One region of the Legionella hackeliae genome, then DNA from elsewhere that is predicted to be linked to it. Evidence: riboswitches for the same ligand, from Rfam matches in the RefSeq annotation. Region 1 holds a riboswitch; the other holds the start of a gene.

Region 1 (4,200 bases):
GTGCTTTTTTAAATTTAGGCCATACATTTGCTCATGCTCTAGAAGCCTATACCAACTATAGTCGCTGGCTTCACGGAGAAGCAGTAGCTATAGGACTTTATTGTGCAGCACTATTGTCTGAGCAATTTGCTCAATTGGACAAAACAACAGTACAACGTATTGATGAAATGTTGTTAATGGCAGAGTTACCTCGGCGAATTCCTAAAGATATTGACCTTGATCAATTGCGGATTGCAATGTCTCAGGATAAAAAGATAAAAAATAAAAATTTGCGCTTCATATTAATGAGAGCACCAGGAGATTGCTATATAGAGGCTAATGTATCCGAAAACCTGTTGCGCTCGGTATTGGAAGATGCAGTTGAAGGAGATTAATAAAATGCAAAATGTGATGCATGAATCTGAGAATAAAGAAATGACCAGCACTAAAAATACGTTTAAACCCAGTGCCTGGCTTACCAAAATTGATTTCATCAATCACCTGGTTTTATTTAATAATGCTTTAATCGCCATATTGGCTGAAGAGGGAGGCGGTAAGACAACGTTTAGTGAATTGTTACAGACTAGTCTGGATTCACAAATCAAATCATATTTATTAAAAGCCACTCCTCCTTTTTCTCAAGCTGGTTTATTAGCACAACTTGCAACATTGTTGCATTTACGTGCTGACTCTGAACTGACTTTTGCGAATTTGATACAGCAAATCAACGAGAGGAAAGCCCACATTCTAGTCGTTATTGACGATGCCCAACACGTTAGTGACAGCTTCTTAGTGGATCTCTTAACTGAATTAAAACAGCAGGGTGAACAATGCTTTTTCCATGTATGTCTGATTTCTGACTTTTCATTGGTGGCTAGCTTAAATAAACTGGAAGCAGCCTCTTTAGATCATTTAGTTCATCGTGTAGAGCCAGGTGCTTTAACAGAAAATGAAACCAAGACGTATGTTTTAAACAACCTTCCCTCACTTAAACGCATTGACTTAACGATGTCAGATAAGCGATTGGAGCAATTTTATCAGTTGACTGGCGGTAATATTGCACGCATCAATAAAGAAATGATTAGCTATTTTTGCCCAGAAACATTAAATTCTGCAAGTTTGCAAAAATCGTCTTATTCAAAATATATAGGCTTAAGTGCAACATTGGCAGTCGCCTTATTAGCTTCAGTGTATGTTTGGCAAAACCAGGATTTATTCAGGCAAACAAAACCTCCTGTTCAGGAGAGTACTCAACGTGTAGCAGCTGCTGAGAAATTATTACCCTCTGTGATTACTAGTACGCCAGTATTTCCCAACGAAGAACGCACTCTGGCCAGTGAGATACCAAATTACAATGAAAGGACGGATAGTTACATTCCTTCATTAACAGTTTCGTCTACAAGACAAGAAACACAACCCTCCCCACTAAAACGTGTAGTGGATATTGTGCTAGATGAAGAAGAGGAAAACAGCTCATTAGTGGTTATGGATAAGGTAGTTGTAATACCTAAAACTATTGGCAACACACCCGCTAAGCAAGTAGCAAGCCTGGAAAGAAACGTGGTTTCCACCCGAGATACTCCGAAAGCTATGGCTCACCCTGCATTGGCTTCTGAAGTAACAACAACCGTTGCTGTAAAAACTCCTGATAGCACAACACAACAGAAGCAATATACAGTGCAATTGCTTGCAAGTTTGAATCTTGAGGACGTAAAGCGCTTTGTGAATGACCATCATTTAACGAATACAAAAATTCGTCTAACCAAGCGACAAGGGATTAATTGGTACGTCTTAACGCTGGGAGAGTATGGTCGTTTTGATCAGGCACAACAGGCGGCGAAAAATCTTCCTGCAGGGTTAACCCAGTATAAACCCTGGATTCGTTCTACCACAGGGCTTAATGCATTGGGTTAAGCGTACGGTTAAGGCCTGGCGGTAGATTTTTCTGCTGCTTGGCCCAAGCGCGATAGCCAATTATTGACATAACGATGTACAGCAGCATGAGTAAACAATGAAAGGGTAATTGTTTATGAAAATACATGTAGCTATAAATTGCATCTGTTACAAACCAAAGAATCCATGTTGCTCTAATTTTATAACACATTAACCATTGCGCGGTTAAGCTTAGTGAAGTTGTTAAGCCATCTAGTACTGTGATGTCAGAATGGGTAAAATTATTTAGTAGCTCTACGATAAGCACAAAAAGACTGAATGTAATACCGGAAAGTATCAGCCACTGCTTGATGGATAAACGATTAATTACTTTCGTTGCATTTGAAGTTGGACTCTGCCATAAATACCAACCGTAGCACGTGCTGACGAAATAAAATGATTCAAGTAACATATCAGCATAGATTCCCTTTTGCCAATATAACGAACCATTAATTAGAGTGGCTAACAGGCTAGCCGGCCATGCTTTGTTATTCAGTTGAATGAAATAATAAGTAGCTAATAAGGAAGCTATGGTTCCTGCAACATCTAAAAACATACATTATCCCTTCGACGGCATTACCCGAACAGGTTCAATGGGTATTTCTCAGTCCTTAAAAGCATGGTTAGCTTTAAGAACACCCCTAATCTCGTTAAATCCAAGTCTATTTGAATTTAAGAGCAGTAAATTTTATAGTAAACTGCTACTTATGAAAATTAAATTTTCTTTTTTATTAGAACTGATGGGGTCAAGGAGATAGATTATGTACAAAAGAGTGTTATTCGCGACAGATTTTGATGAAGTAGGAATAAAAGCAGCTCATAAGGCAAAAAAAATTGCTGAAGAAAATGGAGCGGATTTACTCTTGGTTCACGTTGTTGAACCTATTCCCGCTTATGCATACCCAGGTTTTGCAGGATTTGCTGAAGTTGAGGTTTCAATTCGTGAGCAAGCTGAGAAAGAATTGTCAGCATTAGCTAAAAAGCTAGGGGTGGACAGTGCACATTGCATGATTGAGTTTGGTTCTACAAAAAATGAAATTTTGCGTGTTGCCAAAGAAAAGAAAATTGATTTAATTGTTACAGGAAGTCATGGAAAACATGGCTTAGCTTTGTTACTCGGCTCAACCGCCAATGCTATTTTGCATGGTGCTGAGTGTGATGTACTTATTGTTCGTCCTAAAGTTGACTAATGAATTATCATCTCTGACTAACCCACTTTTCTCATTGTCATTTCCTTATAGGTAATGACAATGAGCAATTTGTTTGCATTGAGTCTTTATAATTAAGCAATCTCTAGTGTTTCTTCCTTAAGTGATTTCACAATAGCTGGTCTTTTATGGAGGTTAGTAAAGTAACCTGGTAAGTGATCCCAGCCTGATAAGTCAATTTTAAAGTTTTTTGCCCACAATAACATAACGAACATATAAGCATCAGGTAGGGTAAATTGTTCGCCCATAAGAAATTTATGTTTTAGGTGTTTATCAATATATCCTAATTTAGTTTTAATCATGGGGATGTAAACTTTGTCTTTCATCTCTTGAGGAATAGTTGGATTAAAGAGATTTGAAAAACTCTTATGCAGCTCGGTGGTGATGAAGTTTACCCATTCAAGAATTTGGTAGCGCTTAAAATCACCAACTGGTGGTAATAGATCACGAGCTTGGAATTTATCGGCCAAAAATTGTTGAATTACTGCATTCTCAGTGAGTATTTGACCGTCTAATTCCAGAGTGGGTACTGCACCCTTCGGATTGATTTTTAAGAAATCTCGATCTTCTTCGGTGCGTTTAGTTTTTAAATTGACTGCTTCATAGTCACAATCAATACCAATTTCATTAATTACAATTCTTACTGCTAGAGAACAAGCTCCTTTTGTGAAAAATAATTTCATGGTAATCCTTATGAGTTTATAGGCTTCTCATTTTTACCTTTTTAATTTTATTAGTACAAGAGTTATTAGATTATTATTGTTTTCAGCAATCAGGGTGTATTGATATTTCATCTTGAAGCCATGTCCCTTGCCTGTCGTGGTATCCCAGGGATACCGTGGATAAATCACGGCATGTCGGTAATCTAGGGGATTCTCAAGAGGCCCTGGCTAGTCGCGAAATCCATTTAGTCCACGTGCCGCGGCTCGTCCGCGGTATCCAGGGATATTGTGGATAAACTGCGGCATATTGATATTTTATAGTGTATTGAACAGACCTTAGATTTTGCTGGTTTTATTACCAGTTCGATTACTATTCACTAGCGAGATTTGTCTTAAATCAAGCCTGCCAATAAGTGACA
Region 2 (4,200 bases), 900 kb from region 1:
ATATTCTTTCTTACACCTTTATTAAATAACTATATGCTCATCTGGTCTTAGAGTAAGCACCTCATACCCACTGCTTGTGACTAAAATTGTATGTTCCCATTGTGCAGATAATTTATGGTCCTTCGTGACAACAGTCCATCCATCCCCTAAAGTTTTGATGTCCTTACTCCCCAAATTGATCATTGGCTCAATAGTAAAGGTCATTCCAGCCTGTAGTTGTAAACCCGTATTGGGTTTTCCAAAATGCATAACATCGGGTTTCTCCCACATTGTTTTACCAATCCCATGCCCCCCAAATTCACGAACAACAGAATATCGATTTTTTTCAGCATGCTCCTGGATAATACTTCCTATATCTCCAAGTCGAATACCAGGACGAACGATATCAATGGCTTTATAAAGACATTCTTGAGTAATCTTCACCAGCTTTTTAGCAAAGGGGCTGACATTGCCGACTAAAAACATTTTACTTGTATCACCAATATATCCATCTTTTTGTACTGTAACGTCAATATTAAGAATGTCCCCGTCTTTAATAATTTTATCAGAGGGTATTCCATGACAGACAACATGATTGATGGATGTGCAAATGCACGCCGGAAATCCATAGTGATTTAAGGTCGAAGGAATTGCATTTAAGTCTTCAATAATATATTTACGACATCTTTGTTCAAGCTCATGCGTACTTACACCCGCAACTACATAAGGCTCAATCATATGAAGTACTAATGCCGCCAAGTTTCCGGCTACTCGCATTTTTTCTATTTCTTCAGGCGTCTTCACTAACATAATGCATTTCACCTAATGAGGCTTGATTTACCATAATTTTAAGAATTTCAGGATAAGTGATGGTAGGATTCTCTTCTGCCAATTTCCCTACCCGAATCCAATACTCCGCTTGTGAATTTATTGAGCGACTCATAGCTCTAGCCATTAGTTTTGTTGCCTCATGTAATTCATCAGATATTTTTACGATGCCCATAGACTCCTCCTAAAACGCGCATAATATGCTATTTTGAAGTAAAATGAAATGATATGTATCATAATGTATTCTTTTCAATGATATGGGGTTTTCTTATACTAGAGAATTAATTGTGATTTTTTTGAACAGAATGCTACAATTTCTCATGCTGTCTTGAAAACGCTTCCATGAGATATACTGATTTAATTGATCCTGATTACGTGATTTCTTCTAACAGTAATCTGTGTAAAAAATATACCATTAAGAGATATTTAACTGACATATCCTATTTTATAAATTTTCGTCCATGGCAAATACCAAATAGGGTCTATAGAAAACTTTATACCAATTGGAAAGCACGCGTTAGCGTCCATCAAGAAGACATGAATCAGGCCTGGGAAATAATCCTCCCTTTGCTTGCTCAAGAAAATATGTGTTTCAAAGTAGCCAACCTTAATGTAATTGAAAAATTTAAACAGGGTAGACAGGACAGACTCGAGCATCTTCTTGAAGAACATAAGCGGTTTTTACAGAATCAGAACTCTCCAAATCTAAAGTTTTTAAGAAAGACTTTTCATAAAATATATCAAGAAATAGATTCATACCGCCGTAGCGAATGGCGATTCATTTCTTTCATACAAACTTACCTAAATTACGTAGTTTCTTTTTCCAATACTCTTTAAATAGAGACGAGCTATTTATTTATACAAAAAATATCTATGAGAACCTCATCGATTTTAGAAAACAAAAAGTAAAAAACAGCTTACGATTCTAGGAAGGAATGCAGTTTACTATCTATATTTCTCCTGGATTTGAAAAGGAGTGTCAGAAAACTTTGGAAAAAATAGAAGAACATTTACTAAACGCTAAAATTAGACCAGGAATAATTTTCCCCACCGATAGACAACTCGGGATTTATAGTTCAATTCGCCATCCCGGTAAATGGTATTATCATAAAGCCACTGATGTTAATTTGGAGACCTATAATCCGGGTAATATCGACGACCCATTTAGTTTTTTTAAAACACTACCTGCTGAAAAAATAATGCACGAGGACGAAATACAAACATTTCTTCAGCATAAAGACAGTGCTGAACTTATAGTATCAGCACTTACAACAAAACAATTCATTGCCCCTTCTCAATTAAAAGCCCTTGCTATGCATAAAGAGAGTGTTGTGAAACACATACAAACATTATCTTTGAAGAGAAAAAAAGAATTAATAACTGATTGTTTAGATAAATCCTCAAACTTAGGAAAATTTTTTAGAATTAAACGCGGTATCTTTAATCTAAAACCAGGCCATGGATCATTAAAACAATTAGAAAATATTCGGTTAACAATTAGTTAATTAAGCGTAGATTCTGCCTTTACTTAGTATTTTCCATAATGTAGCTATATCCACTCGGGAATCTTCAATCACACATTAAAAGGAACCAAGCTGTAGAAATGTGCATAAGTTTATCCATTAAAACTAAGCTTTTATCCAAATAAAAGAGTGAAATAATTTTTCATTCATTGACAAGAAATCCAATGCTCGCTTAGCATAGCTGCAATCCGAAAAGCAGGTAAGTATCCACCGATTTTCTGGATCTATAGATGGCTCGGGGTGCCGGTAACGGCTGAGAAATACCCGTCGAACTTGAACTGGTTAATACCAGCGTAAGGATTGCCTTGAAATCACGCATCTACTGCTGTGTGCCTTTTGCCATCTCACATTTTTAATTATTAAGGAGACTTGGCAAATGCATCAGCTTCATTCTAGAACCACATTATTATTAAATTGGTATGCAAATCCCTATCATACACCGCTTTTTGTAGCCCAAGCGCTAGGTTATTACAAAGACGAGGGTATTCATTTAGCTATTTTAGAACCTAATGATCCCAGTGATGTGACTGAAATTGTTGGTTTGGGGCAGGTCGATTTTGGGGTCAAAGCAATGATTCATACGGTAGTTGCTCGCGCCAAAGGCTACCCGGTAAGTTCCATTGGGACTCTTCTTGATGAGCCACCCACAGGGCTAATCGCTTTAAAATCGAGCGGGATAAAAACTTTTTATGATATTGTCGGTAAGCGGGTTGGATATATTGGTGAATTCGGTAAGAAGATTATTGATGATTTGGCAACACTTGCCGGCATTGATGCTGGTAGTTATGAAACAGTACGCATTGGCATGAATCTTAGTGATGCAATTTGTCGTCAGAAAGTAGACATTGGAGTGGGTTTCATTAATTTTCAACGTGTGGAATTGGACTATTTAAAAGGAGAGACCATTTTTTTACGGCTTGATCAATTAGCAGGCCTGGGTTGCTGTTGTTTTTGCTCTGTTCAGTTTATTGTCCCTGATGCTACCTTGAAAAATCCTGAGTTGGTTAAAGGATTTCTCAAAGCTACATCGCGTGGCATGGCCTATACCCTGGAAAACCCTGACGAAGCGTTTGAATTGCTGTGCGAACAAAAACCACAATTGGCCAGTGAAATGTATCGCAAAATTTTCTTAAGGACATTGCCTTTTTTCTCGCGATCTTTAATGAATGTCGAGCGCGATTGGGCAAAGGTAGCACGTTATGCACAGCATTTAGCAGTCATTGATAAGCAGTTTCCTCTGAATGAATGCTACACGAATGATTATCTACCTGAGGCTCCTTTTAGCGAGATTAATCCTATCGCTTGCTGTATTTAGATAAAAGACATTGTTTCCCGCATATTGGTATGTAGTTTGCTAAACTAACAGTAAAAGCAAAAGCATGGATTGGGGGATACTATGAAGCAATTGATTTTGCATCCCACCGAAATCAGTCAATGGCATGCGCTGGTTAATGAAGCGCAAGCCACTACACAGCTGGTTCTCAACGAAAATACAGAGAGTTATCTGGTATTTTTGCTGATGAGGTTTTCTCAAGGACCAAGACTGATTGAATCCGTTATTGCCTTGGATTTCCTGGAATCAATGAATAATCCGCGTCGACAAGTTGAGTTATTAAAAGATGTGGGAGACAAAAGTCTATTGTTCTGCGGGCTTTTCCCGGGTATTGCCAAAAAGCGTCACGTTAGCCTTGACTATTTTGCCGATATTGGTCAAGCGGCCTATCTTACGGTTGGAGAGCTCTACGAGAGACAGACCGGTGATTTGTATTTTCAGTTAAGTGCCCAATTTCTTTCTCTGCAACAAATACTGCGAGCAATGCGCGGAGAGTTCTTTGAGGCTTCATCATTAAATAGCATTGTATTATCAAAA

The links. A riboswitch is a leader RNA that binds a small molecule or an ion and turns the genes downstream of it on or off. The one in region 1 is predicted to bind thiamine pyrophosphate.
Region 2: another riboswitch for thiamine pyrophosphate. It lies ahead of LHA_RS14075 (ABC transporter substrate-binding protein); the one in region 1 lies ahead of pnuC (nicotinamide riboside transporter PnuC).

What each region holds. Positions count from the first base shown of each region.
Region 1 is NZ_LN681225.1:2,278,645-2,282,844, reverse strand. Features, by position in the region: gene aroB (3-dehydroquinate synthase) at 1-374, shown strand, start outside; gene LHA_RS10080 (AAA family ATPase) at 379-1,893, shown strand; gene pnuC (nicotinamide riboside transporter PnuC) at 1,877-2,467, opposite strand; TPP riboswitch at 2,456-2,564, opposite strand; gene LHA_RS10065 (universal stress protein) at 2,673-3,101, shown strand; gene gstA (glutathione transferase GstA) at 3,194-3,802, opposite strand; gene LHA_RS10055 (Na+/H+ antiporter) at 4,118-4,200, opposite strand, start outside.
Region 2 is NZ_LN681225.1:3,178,558-3,182,757, forward strand. Features, by position in the region: gene map (type I methionyl aminopeptidase) at 22-789, opposite strand; gene LHA_RS14060 (ParD-like family protein) at 770-982, opposite strand; gene LHA_RS14070 (hypothetical protein) at 1,743-2,312, shown strand; TPP riboswitch at 2,557-2,648, shown strand; gene LHA_RS14075 (ABC transporter substrate-binding protein) at 2,707-3,645, shown strand; gene LHA_RS14080 (hypothetical protein) at 3,727-4,200, shown strand, end outside.